DNA from 3 places in the Pseudomonas sp. GW821-FHT09C10 genome. Region 3 is predicted to be linked to each of the others. Evidence: riboswitches for the same ligand, from Rfam matches in the RefSeq annotation. Region 3 holds a riboswitch; each other region holds the start of a gene.

Region 1 (3,992 bases), on a different contig from region 3:
GGGCGACGCCTTTGATCTTCTTGGTGAACAACCCTTTGCCGATCAGCCAATCGGCGTCTTCGGCGGTTTGCTTCAACGCATACTGCTTGATCAGTGAGCCGAACACGTCCGAAAGTGACTCGTTCAGCGCGCCGGATTGATTGAAATACATCAGCTTGGCCTCGTCCTCGGTGACGCCGTGGGCCAATTCATGGCCAATCACATCGAGGGCCACCGTGAAGCGGTTGAACAACTGCCCATCGCCGTCGCCAAACACCATCTGGGTCGAGTTCCAGAACGCATTGTTATAGTTCTGGCCAAAGTGCACGGTGGCATCCAGCGCCATGCCGGCGTCGTCGATGGAGTTGCGGTCGAACACCTCTTCGAAAAAATCGAACGTGGCACCCAAGCCGTCATAGGCTTCGTCCACGGCGGCGTCGCCACTGGCGGGCTGGCCTTCACCGCGGATCAGCTTGCCCGGCAGGCTGTCGGTGCCTTCGGCGCTGTAGATCGAGCGCCGTTTGCCGGCGCCCATGACCAGGGCCATGTGGGCCGGCCCCTTGGCGGGCACTGCGACCATGCGCAGCGAACGGAACGTGCTGTCCTTGGCGCGGGTGCGCAGCGCGATGTCGCGCTGGGCCTTATCACCGTGACGCGCGATCTGGTCGAGCATATACGGCGGGATCAGGCAGAAAATCGGGTTGCGGTGGTGGCGATCACACATTAGCTGGCTCCCTGTTGGCATATGGTGTAGCTCCGGTAACCGTTTGAGGATAGCCCCCCAGGGTTAACCCGTGTCATCAATTGTCATCAATCTATGTTGCAGTCGTGTTTATCCAAGGAGGACTTACCCATGCCAGCCCGCAAAGCCAAAATCGATCTTGCGCACCGCCCACGACTCGCCGATCTGCGCCCTTTGATCGCGACCAATCCCACCCTGATGGAAGCCCGGGCGGCGAAGCCCCGTGTCACCGCGGCCAAGGATCTACAGGACCGACAGGGCTACGCCGAGGACTTTCTCAGCAGCTTCACAGTGCCCTGGCCCACCGCCGATGAGGCATTGGCGGACGACGTCCAACCGCTGCGCCTGGACTACACGCATTTCTCGGTGACGATGTCCCGTTCCCGACGACTGGCGCTCTACGTGGGCGTCAATATCGACGGCGGGCAGCATGTGGAGATTATCCGCAGCAACGACACCTGGGCCTACGATGGGCGCCTGCCGATCAGCGCCCAGGTCGGCGAAGAGCTCTATGCCAGCAATGGCCTGGATCGCGGCCACCTGGTACGGCGCCAGGATCCCAACTGGGGCGATGCGGCAAACACCGCCAACCTCGACACCTTCCACTTCACCAACTGCTCGCCGCAGATGAGCGGGTTCAACCAGAAGACCTGGCTGGAACTGGAAGACTACATCCTCAATAACACGCAACGTTGGAAAGCCCGGGCAACGGTGTTCAGCGGCCCGGTGTTCGCCGACGACGACCGCCTTTACCGTGGCATCAGAATCCCCAAGGCGTTCTGGAAGGTGGTGGCCTACCTCAGCGATGACGGCAAGCCCTCCGCCAGCGCCTACATGATCGACCAAAGCCGCGAGTTGGGTCAGCTCGACCTGATGTTCGGCCAGGTCAGGACCTACCAGCGCAGCGTGATCCAGATCGAACAATTGACCGGCATCCGCTTCGCCAACCTGGCGGACTACGACGGTTTCAGCAACGAAGAGCGCGCCACGGGCACGCGAATTGAAGCGCTGATCCGCGGCCCCGAGGATATTCGTCTCTGACCGGGCGCCCTTCGGGCTGTATCGCCTGGCCCTAATCAACTACCATACCGCGCCGGTTCCCGAACGGGACTAATAGGGAATCCGAAGCGCGGTACACCGCGTCAATCGGAACTGCCCCCGCAACTGTAGGTGCCGAGCCTGCTCCCCACTGCCACTGGACCGCGTCCGGGAAGGCCGGAGCGTGGCGACGACGCATCAGTCAGGAGACCTGCCGGCCCAGTAATCACTAACCGGCGGGGTGTCCGGGAAGGACCTCCTTGCCTGCCCGTTCGGCAGCGTTCGAGGGCGTATTTCCGAACCGTACCTCCCCTGTTTCCACGTACGGTTCACACGGAGATCGCCTCATGCTGCCACGCGTTACCGCCCTGATCAGCGGCCTGGGTTTCTGCGCCCTGGCCCACGCCGCCCCCACGCATTACCCGCTGACCCTGGAAAACTGCGGCAGCACCCTTACTTTCCCGCAGGCGCCCGCGCGCAGCGTGACCATCGGCCAGGCCGCCACCGAAATGCTCTATGCCCTCGGCGTGGCTGACCGCGTGGTGGGCACTTCGCTGTGGTTCAACAGCGTGTTGCCGCAGTTCAAGGCGCAGAACGACAGCATCGAGCGCCTGGCCAACAACGAGCCCAGCTTCGAAGCAGTGATCGCCAAGCGCCCGCAACTGGTGGCCGCCGAGCTGGAATGGGTGGTGGGCCCGCAAGGCGTGGTCGGCACCCGCGAGCAGTTTCACGAACTGAAGATCCCCACCTACCTGCTGCCCTCCGACTGCGAAGGCAAGGACAACCTGGTGGGCGCCGACGGCACGCGGCTGGAGCCGTTCCGTATCGAGACCATCTACAAAAGCATCCGCCAGCTGGCGCAGATTTTCGATGTACAGGATCGCGGCCAACAGTTGAACGATGAGCTCCAGGCGCGCCTGGCCAAATCCGTGGCCACCGTGCAGAGCAAAGGCCTCAAGCAGGCCAGCGCGCTGGTGTGGTTCTCCAGCGCCGAACTGGCCAGCGACCCCTACGTGGCCGGACACAAGGGCATTCCGGAGTTCATGCTCGAAACCCTCGGTTTGCACAACGTGGTGCAATCCGATGAAGAATGGCCCGCCGTCGGCTGGGAAACCCTCGCCAAGGCCAACCCGACCTTCCTGGTAATCGCCCGCATGGACCGCCGCCGCTACCCCGCCGACGACCATGAAAAGAAACTCGCCTTCCTGCGCAGCGACCCGGTCACGCGCAACATGGACGCGGTGAAAAACAACCGCATCATCATCCTCGACGCCCTGGCGCTGCAGGCCAGCATCCGCATGTTCGACGGCCTTGAACACCTGGCCACGGCCATCGACGGCTACGACCTGCCGCAATGATCCGGACCTTACTCGCCCTGGCGCTATTGCTGATCGCCGTGCTCGCCGGCGTGGCCATCGGCGAAACCGCCATCTCGCCCCAGGTGGTGCTACAGGTGCTCGCCAACAAACTGTGGGCGGCCGGTTACGTGCTGGACCCGATCGATGAAGGCGTGGTGTGGAACTATCGCCTCACCCGTGCCCTGGTGGCCGCCGCCTGCGGTGCGGGGCTGGCCACCTGCGGGGTGATTTTGCAGTCGTTGCTGCGCAACCCGTTGGCCGATCCGTACCTGCTGGGCATCAGCGCCGGGGCTTCGACCGGCGCGGTGCTGGTGGCGTTGATGGGCGTGGGCGGCGGGCTGATTTCATTGTCGGCCGGCGCCTTTGTCGGCGCGATGGCGGCGTTTGCCCTGGTGATCCTGCTGGCGCGGGCCAGCGGTTCGTCCAGCGGCACCGGGCAGATCATACTCGCCGGCATCGCCGGCTCGCAGCTGTTCAATGCACTTACCGCGTTCCTGATCACCAAGTCCGCCAGCTCCGAACAGGCACGCGGCATCATGTTCTGGCTGCTGGGCAACCTCAGCGGCGTGCGCTGGCCGTCGGTGTGGCTGGCGGTGCCGGTGGCGGTCACCGGCCTGGCGGTGTGCCTGTGGCATCGTCGCGCGTTGGATGCGTTTACCTTCGGCACGGATTCGGCGGCCTCCCTGGGCATCCCGGTACGCCGCGTGCAGGTTGTGCTGGTGGGGTGCGCGGCGCTGGTAACGGCGGTGATGGTGTCGATTGTCGGCTCCATTGGCTTTGTCGGCCTGGTGATCCCCCACGCGGTGCGCCTGCTGCTCGGCACCGGGCATTCGCGCCTGCTGCCCGCCAGTGCGCTGGGCGGCGCGTTATTTTTG
Region 2 (3,992 bases), on a different contig from region 3:
GCGCACCACTCGCGAACTGATCGTGATGCGCGCCCAGGATGTCAGCGAGCAGAACCTGCAGACCGGCGACCTGCTGTTCTTTGCCACCGGTGGCGGCTCCCAGGTCAGCCACGCCGGCATCTATGTGGGCGAAGGCCGCTTTGTGCACGCGCCGCAGACCGGCGGTACGGTCAAGCTGGACACCTTGTCCAAGGCGTATTGGCAGAATGCCTATCTGAGCGCCAAGCGTGTGTTGCCAGCAAACCTGGCACGTAATCCCTGAACCAAATGTGGGAGGGGGCTTGCCCTCGACAGCGAAGTATCAGTCACAGTATCTGTGCCTGACCCACTGCTATCGGGAGCAAGCCCCCTCCCACATTGGTTTTGTGATGCTTCTGGGGGCGTTTATTTAGCGGCCGACACCCGCCACACCTTATTCCCCACATCATCCGCCACCAGCAAATCCCCTTGCTGATCGATCACCACGCCCACCGGCCGGCCCATGGCGTTCTCATCTTTATCGAGAAACCCGGTCAGCACATCCACCGGCTGCCCTTTAGGCTGGCCTGCCTCGAACGGCACGAAGATCACCTTGTAGCCACTGTGGGGCTTGCGGTTCCACGAGCCATGCTGGCCGATGAACGCGCCGTTGCTGAATGGCGCCGGTAGTTTGCTGCCCTCGGCGAACGTCAGGCCCAAAGACGCGGTGTGCGGCCCTACCGCATAGTCCGGCACGATTGCCTTGGCCACCAGGTCCAGGTTCTGCGGCGTGACGCGCACATCCACATGCTGGCCGTAATAGCTGAAGGGCCAGCCATAGAACCCGCCATCCTTGACCGAGGTGATGTAGTCCGGCACCAGGTCGCTGCCGATCTCGTCGCGCTCGTTTACCGCGGTCCATAGCTTGCCGCTCTGGGGTTCCCAGGCCATGCCGTTAGGGTTGCGCAGGCCGGAAGCGAAAATGCGCTGCTGGCCGCTGGCGCGATCCACTTCCCAGATAGCCGCCCGGCCCTGTTCCGCCTCAAGACCGTTCTCACCGACGTTGCTGTTGGAGCCGACACTCACGTACAGCTTGCTGCCGTCCTTGCTGGCGATCACGTTCTTGGTCCAGTGATGATTCAGGGGCCCGCCCGGCAGGTCGACCACCTTGGTGCCAGGTGCCTTGATCGCGGTTTCGCCCGCTTGATAGGGGAAGCGCAGCAGTTTGTCCGAATCGGCGACGTACAGGTCATTGCCGACCAGTGTCATACCGAAGGGCGAATTGAGGTTTTCCAGGAACACTGTACGGGTCTCGGCAACCCCATCGTGATCGGCGTCGCGCAGCAGGGTAATGCGATTGGGGCTCGGCACCCCGGCACCGGCGCGGCCCATGACCTTCTCCATGACCCAGCCGCGAATGCCCTTGGAATCATCCGGTTTGGGCGGCGCATTGGTTTCTGCCACCAGCACATCGCCGTTGGGCAGCACATACAGCCAGCGCGGGTGGTCCAGGCCTTCGGCGAACGCCGCCACTTGGGTGCCGGCCGCTGCTGTCGGCTTCGCACCATGCGGCCAGCCGATGGCCGGGGCAATGTTCACCGTGGGAATCAGGGTTTTGTTCGGCTCCGGTAGCTGCGGCGACGGCCCGGTGCCGTCGGACACCTGCAGGGTGGAGCTTTCACCGCAGGCGGCGAGGGTGCCGGCGAGCATGATGAGTAGGGCGAGTCTGGTTTTATGCATGGTGTTCTCCTTGATACCTGTAAGGGTAGAGGAGGGCGCTGGTGCGATGGTTCAAGTGCAAGGCCAGCTTTAATTGACGCTCCACCCCCAACCCACTAACCTTCGCGGCTTGTTCCAGGTGCTCTGTGACCCATGGGTCGACCGAGTGAAACAGGGAAGCCGGTGAGCGAGCGCACTTGTACACAGTGCTGCCGCGATTCCGGCGCTGCCCCCGCAACGGTAAATGAGTCAAGACGGTGCCTTTTGCCACTGTATCGCCCGCGATATGGGAAGGCGCGCCGTCGGCGTGTTCGCTCTGTCGATGAGCCAGCGCACCACTCATGAGCCCGGAGACCGGCCTAGATCATCCAACAGCATCACGGTGGGCGATGCTTGGCTGTCTGTTTTTTCCTGCCTGCCGTTTTTGTCCAGCCCCAATGGAGAGCTGCCATGACCGATACCCCCGACCGCGACGAACGCCACCTGGCGCGCATGCTGCGCAAAAAAGCCGTGATCGACGAGCGCATCGCCAATTCCCCCAATGAGTGTGGCTTGCTGCTGGTGCTGACCGGCAACGGCAAAGGCAAGAGCAGCTCGGCATTCGGCATGCTCGCGCGCGCCATGGGCCACGGCATGCAGTGCGGTGTGGTGCAGTTCATCAAGGGGCGCAACAGCACCGGTGAGGAGTTGTTCTTCCGCCGTTTCCCCGAGCAAGTGCGTTTCCACGTGATGGGCGAAGGCTTCACCTGGGAGACCCAGGACCGCCAGCGCGATATCGCTGCCGCCGAAGCCGCCTGGGCCGTGTCCCGCGAACTGCTGCAAGACCCGCGCATCGGCCTGGTGGTGCTGGATGAGCTGAACATCGCCCTCAAGCATGGTTACCTCGACTTGGACCAGGTCCTCAGCGACCTGCAAGCCCGTCCGCCGATGCAGCACGTGGTCGTCACCGGCCGTGGCGCCAAGCCTGAACTGATCGAAATGGGCGACACCGTCACTGAAATGGGCATGCTCAAGCACGCGTTCCAGGCCGGGATCAAGGCACAGAAGGGCGTCGAACTTTGAATCAGCCCCGTCACTGCCCGGCCGTCCTGATCGCCGCACCGGCGTCCGGCCAGGGCAAAACCACCGTCACCGCCGCGCTGGCCCGTTTGCACCGCAACCTGGGGCGCAGGGTACGCGTGTTCAAATGCGGCCCGGATTTCCTGGACCCGATGATCCACGAGCGCGCCAGCGGTGCGCCGGTGTATCAATTGGACATGTGGATGGTGGGCGAGCAGGAAAGTCGTCGGCTGCTGTGGGAAGCGGCGGGTGAGGCCGACCTGATCCTGATCGAAGGCGTGATGGGCCTGTTTGATGGCACACCGTCCAGCGCCGACCTGGCGCGGCATTTCGGCGTGCCGGTGCTCGGTGTGATCGACGGCACCGCCATGGCCCAGACCTTTGGCGCCTTGGCCCTGGGCCTGGCGCGTTATCAGCCGGACCTGCCGTTTGCCGGGGTACTGGCCAACCGCGTCGGCACCCTGCGCCATGCGCAGTTGCTGGAAGGCAGCCTCACCGAAGGCTTGCGTTGGTATGGCGCCCTGTCCCGCGAAACCGGGATCGAACTGCCCAGCCGCCATTTGGGCCTGGTGCAGGCCAGCGAGCTGAATGACCTCGACGTGCGCCTGGACGCCGCCGCCCAGGCATTGGGCAGCAGCTGTGAAGTCGCATTACCGCCACCGGTGACCTTCGCCGCGCCGGAAGTGATCGTGGCCGAACCATTGCTGGTCGGTGTGCGCATTGCGGTGGCCCGTGACGAAGCCTTCGCCTTCACCTATGGCGCCAGCCTCGACCTGCTGCGGGCGATGGGGGCCGAGTTGCACTTCTTCTCGCCGATCCATGATCGCCAACTGCCCGAGGCCGACAGCCTGTACTTGCCCGGCGGTTACCCGGAATTGCACCACCAGGCGCTGTCGCAAAACACGCCGATGCTTGACGCCATTCGTAACCATCATGCCGCCGGCAAACCCTTGCTCGCCGAGTGTGGCGGCATGCTCTACCTGTTGGATTCGCTTACCGATGTCGACGGCACCCGCGCCGAGCTGGTCGGCCTGCTGCAAGGCGATGCGGTGATGCAAAAGAAACTCGCGGCCCTGGCCCTGCAAAGCGTCGAACTGCCGGAAGGCGTGCTGCGCGGACACACGTATCACCATTCCCTGACCAGCACCGAGTGCCAGCCGATTGCCCGTGGCCTGAGCCCGAACGGTGGGCGCGGTGCCGAAGCGGTGTTCCGGCAGGGGCGGATGACGGCCTCTTACGTGCACTTTTATTTCCCG
Region 3 (3,992 bases):
CAGTTCGGCGCTGTTGACCACCTGCTGCGCCTGATGACCCTCCAGCACCGCCGCCGGCACCAGCGAGCCGGCATAGATGATCACCGGGCAACTGCGGATCAGGCGTTGGCCTTTGACGGTGATCAATTCCGGATCGCCGGGGCCGGCGCCGATGAAGTAGACGGTCATGGAGAATTCCTGTGGAAAAACGGGCGAGCATGAAGATTGCTCATGATCGGGACTGACGATTATCGGGATTTTAGCCGGCGCAGGCCAATGCAAAGGTGGCCTGGGCGGTTTTCTGGCGGGTGATCAACAAGCGGGCAGGGCCGCCGCAGAGCTGTTCGGCCAGGGCCAGGGCGGCACTTTCGGCGACGCCGTAACAGCCGGTATTGGCAAACGCGACCGCCGATTTGTGGCTCAGCCGGTCTTCGTAAACGGCCAGTTGCCCGGCGTTGAAGCATTGCAAGGGCAGGTCGAGCAGTCGGGCCAGGGCGAGTAACCCTGGCTCGTCCTGTTTACGGTCGATGCTGGCCAGTGCCGTGACACGCTGGCGCTCGATCCCGCCCTCGGCCAGGGCGCTGTCCAACAGGCCCAGCAGGGTGTCGACATCACAACCCCGCTGGCAACCCAGGCCGACCACCAGGGTCATGCCGAGTATTGATCGTCGCGGTTGCGGCGGAACAACCAGGCACTGATCAGGCCAAGGGCCAGCCAGAACGCCACGTTGGTCAACTGCGAAGCGATCTTGAACTGCGCTTCGAGGGCTTCCGGCGCCAGCATCGAATGGGTTTCCGGCTGCGGTGCACCGATCACATGCGGCACCACCAGGATCGCCACGCCCAGGACTTTCAGCAGCCAGTTGCGACCAAACACGATCAGGGCAATACCCACAGCCGTCGACGCAGCGGTGCCGATCCACCAGATCTGCCGTTGTGCCAGGTCGGCGGCGGCAGTGCCCGGCAGCTCCGGTGGCAGGCCCAGGGTGGGCGCCAGCACAAAGGTCGCGTAGCCGGCCAGGCCCCACAGCAAGCCTTGGGCCGTGCGGGTCGGTGCGTGCAGGGTATAGAGGCCGGCGAGCATCAAGGCGAAGCCGACGGCCACCACCAGGTTGCCGCCGGTGGTCGACAGCACACGCTGCCAGCCGTCTTCGGGCTCCCAGGCTTCGGCGTCGTGGGTGTGTGCGGCGGCGCCAGCAGCATGCTCATGGGCCACTTCAGTCGCGGCCGGGGCCTTTTCAAAGGTTTCCGCCTGCAGAATCAGCGGAGCGACCCAGAAGCTTTGCAGCAGGGTCAGCAGCAGGGCGGCCAGCAAGCCGGTGAACCCTGCGGTTTGCGCAATACGCTTGATCATGTCGGCAGGCCTCAGTGGCACGGGAACGCGGCGCTGTGGCGGGTATCGTGGGCAGCGTTGTGCACCGCCTCGATGTGCGAGAAACCGGCGAAATACACCAGGCACGCGCCGAGGATCGACGCACCGATGGCGGCGGTCAGGCGTTGGCTGAGGGTGGCGGAGCTGCTGGCGGTGTGCGAGGTGCTGCTGACGATCGACATGGCGCGTCCCTTTCAGGTGTCAGGGTGACACGAGCGCATGCAAACCCCGCGAGCCAGGCACGCAGGGTTTTAACAGCGCCCGCCCACCGCGGGTTTGTTATTCGAGGTTATTCGGGCCGGTCTCCGGGCTTGCGAGGGACACTGGGTCTACAAAACGTCGCCTTCCCATGCCGTACAGGCACAGTGGATCTGACGCTTCACTCGCTTACCGTTGCGGGGGCAGCACCGGACTCGTCATGACGCCATGACTCACCGGTTTCCCGTTTCACCCTGTGAAGGGCACCCGAAACAAGATGTGTAGGAGAGCATGGGCAGTGGGCGGGCGTCAAATAGACGACTGACGCCCCGCGGTTTACGGCAGGCGTTCCAGTGGATGTTGATCAGGCAGGGCGATGGGGCGAGTAAGAGGCCTCCATGCGTGCGTACGTAATATTGGACAAATTAAACCTGTCGTCTGGTTTGGTTGAATGCAAGAACGCGCCACGCGTTATATCCAACTGACGAAGCAGGCTAGGCCTATTAAGAAGCTCTCTGGCAACGGCTGTTGCATTGTAGGAGAAGTCTCGGGTGCTCCGTATTTCCCGTGCGGCCTCTCGCAGTTCGTTAAAGTTTACATATTCATCGTTAGCACCTTCGGCGAACTCGCGAAAATAAACTCTGACTTGCCCCAGCAAAGACCCATCGCTAAGACTTTTGAAGTCTTCAGCGATAATAGCGACATTGTTCCAGGTTGCCTCGCCGTAGGGCTCTCCACGGATGTGTGAAAAGAGTGACGTCATTAGGTCTGGGCGGCTGATGACCTCCTTCGCAAGCTCTATTTGCTCTTGTTTGGCATCTCGTCCGTCGTGTAGTTTGCCTGCCGCCATCTTTTTTAGGTCGGTCAGGCGAAAGCTGTTGCGTGCCTTACCGTTCGGGCCTTCCAGATCACGGAAATGGTCCAACAGTTCTTTGGCCAGCAACGGGTTGCTGTGGTTCTCGAAAAAGGTAATGTCTGATGGTTTTTTTTGTGCCGCTGCGAGGGGCAGAGAATCAGTTTTGGGGTGTACGTTGCCAGTCACTTCGATCGATGCCGAAGGGAGGGGCGCAGTAGTTTGAGTGCGTATTGAAAATTCCATAGTGTTTTTATCCGAGTTGGCTATGCTGCGTTAAACTTCGTCTATTGGCAAAGCTGCTCCGGGGATGGGTGGTGTTTTTCGATGTTTCTGTTCCCTGTACTCATTTGGGAACTGATTACGTTAAGTTGCAGCGCTTCTTTAATTCGTATGGACTAAATAATTAGTCTGGCTTCAAGGCGAGCTTTTACATAAGTTGCGCACTATTGCCGTCTGCACTGATATCAAAGGTTCTGAACCAAACGCCTAATGATGGGCGTCCGTTTTCAACCCCTGGATAGTGTTCAGGCGGGCGGTCAGGCCGTTTCGACATTGACCCGCTCGTACTCACTGCGTAGCCTTGCACCCTCGAGGTTCTTCGGCCCAGGCCGAAGCTAAGAAGGGAACGCGGTTCAAGCCGCGGCTGCCCCCGCAACTGTGAAGGGTTTATCTGACTGCCACGCCACTGCCACTGCGGCGGGAAGGCGCAGTCGGCGCCGGTCGCAAGACCCGCAAGCCCCAAGCCAGGAGACCTGCCTCGCCACCGATTTTCCAATTCAACCGGGCGGGGTGATCCGGTGACGAAATCCGCTTCTGCGCGCCGCAGGGCCCATCGTCCCGTATGCCCGCCCCAAAGGGCATCCGATGAAAACACTGGCCAAACTCCCCGTCACCATCGTTACCGGCTTCCTTGGCTCGGGCAAGACCACCTTGCTGCGCCATATGCTCGACAACGCCCAGGGCCGTCGCATTGCGGTGATCGTCAACGAATTCGGCGAACTGGGCATCGACGGTGAGATCCTCAAGCAGTGCTCCATCGGTTGCACCGAAGAAGAGGCCAACGGCCGCGTGTACGAGCTGGCCAACGGCTGCCTGTGCTGCACCGTGCAGGAAGAGTTCTTCCCGGTGATGCGCGAACTGGTTGCCCGTCGCGGCGACCTCGACCATATCCTCATCGAAACCTCGGGCCTGGCCCTGCCAAAACCCTTGGTACAGGCCTTCCAGTGGCCGGAAATCCGCAGCGCCTGCACGGTTGATGCGGTCATCACCGTGGTCGACAGCCCGGCCGTGGCCGCCGGCACCTTTGCCGCGTTCCCGGATCAGGTCGACGCCCAGCGCAAGCTCGACCCGAACCTGGACCATGAATCGCCGCTGCACGAGCTGTTTGCCGACCAGTTGGCCAGCGCCGACCTGGTAATCCTCAACAAATCCGACCTGATCAGCGCCGAAGACCTGGCCCGTGTGCGCCTGGAAGTCGCCGAAGAACTGCCGCCGGCGGTGAAGATCATCGAAGCCAGCAGCGGTCGCCTGCCGTTGGACGTATTGATCGGCCTGGGCGCGGGGTCCGAAGAACATATCGACGCTCGCC

What was found. Region 3 has a riboswitch for cobalamin ahead of AC07OT_RS19880 (CbtB domain-containing protein). Riboswitches for the same ligand answer to the same signal wherever they lie in the genome.
Positions count from the first base shown of each region.
Region 1: linked by a shared signal. The riboswitch ahead of AC07OT_RS26170 (ABC transporter substrate-binding protein) and the one ahead of AC07OT_RS19880 (CbtB domain-containing protein) in region 3 are both predicted to bind cobalamin.
Region 2: linked by a shared signal. The riboswitch ahead of cobO (cob(I)yrinic acid a,c-diamide adenosyltransferase) and the one ahead of AC07OT_RS19880 (CbtB domain-containing protein) in region 3 are both predicted to bind cobalamin.

Region 1 is NZ_JBWKPE010000016.1:163,866-167,857, reverse strand. It holds gene AC07OT_RS26180 (M4 family metallopeptidase) at 1-703, opposite strand, end outside; gene AC07OT_RS26175 (DNA/RNA non-specific endonuclease) at 833-1,762, shown strand; cobalamin riboswitch at 1,799-1,992, shown strand; gene AC07OT_RS26170 (ABC transporter substrate-binding protein) at 2,107-3,117, shown strand; gene AC07OT_RS26165 (FecCD family ABC transporter permease) at 3,114-3,992, shown strand, end outside.
Region 2 is NZ_JBWKPE010000012.1:104,021-108,012, reverse strand. It holds gene AC07OT_RS22035 (C40 family peptidase) at 1-262, shown strand, start outside; gene AC07OT_RS22030 (PQQ-dependent sugar dehydrogenase) at 385-1,698, opposite strand; cobalamin riboswitch at 1,798-2,054, shown strand; gene cobO (cob(I)yrinic acid a,c-diamide adenosyltransferase) at 2,128-2,739, shown strand; gene AC07OT_RS22020 (cobyrinic acid a,c-diamide synthase CobB) at 2,736-3,992, shown strand, end outside.
Region 3 is NZ_JBWKPE010000010.1:201,022-205,013, reverse strand. It holds gene cobM (precorrin-4 C(11)-methyltransferase) at 1-168, opposite strand, end outside; gene AC07OT_RS19890 (cobalamin biosynthesis protein) at 239-631, opposite strand; gene AC07OT_RS19885 (CbtA family protein) at 628-1,332, opposite strand; gene AC07OT_RS19880 (CbtB domain-containing protein) at 1,344-1,532, opposite strand; cobalamin riboswitch at 1,630-1,834, opposite strand; gene AC07OT_RS19875 (hypothetical protein) at 1,913-2,647, opposite strand; cobalamin riboswitch at 2,979-3,178, shown strand; gene cobW (cobalamin biosynthesis protein CobW) at 3,269-3,992, shown strand, end outside.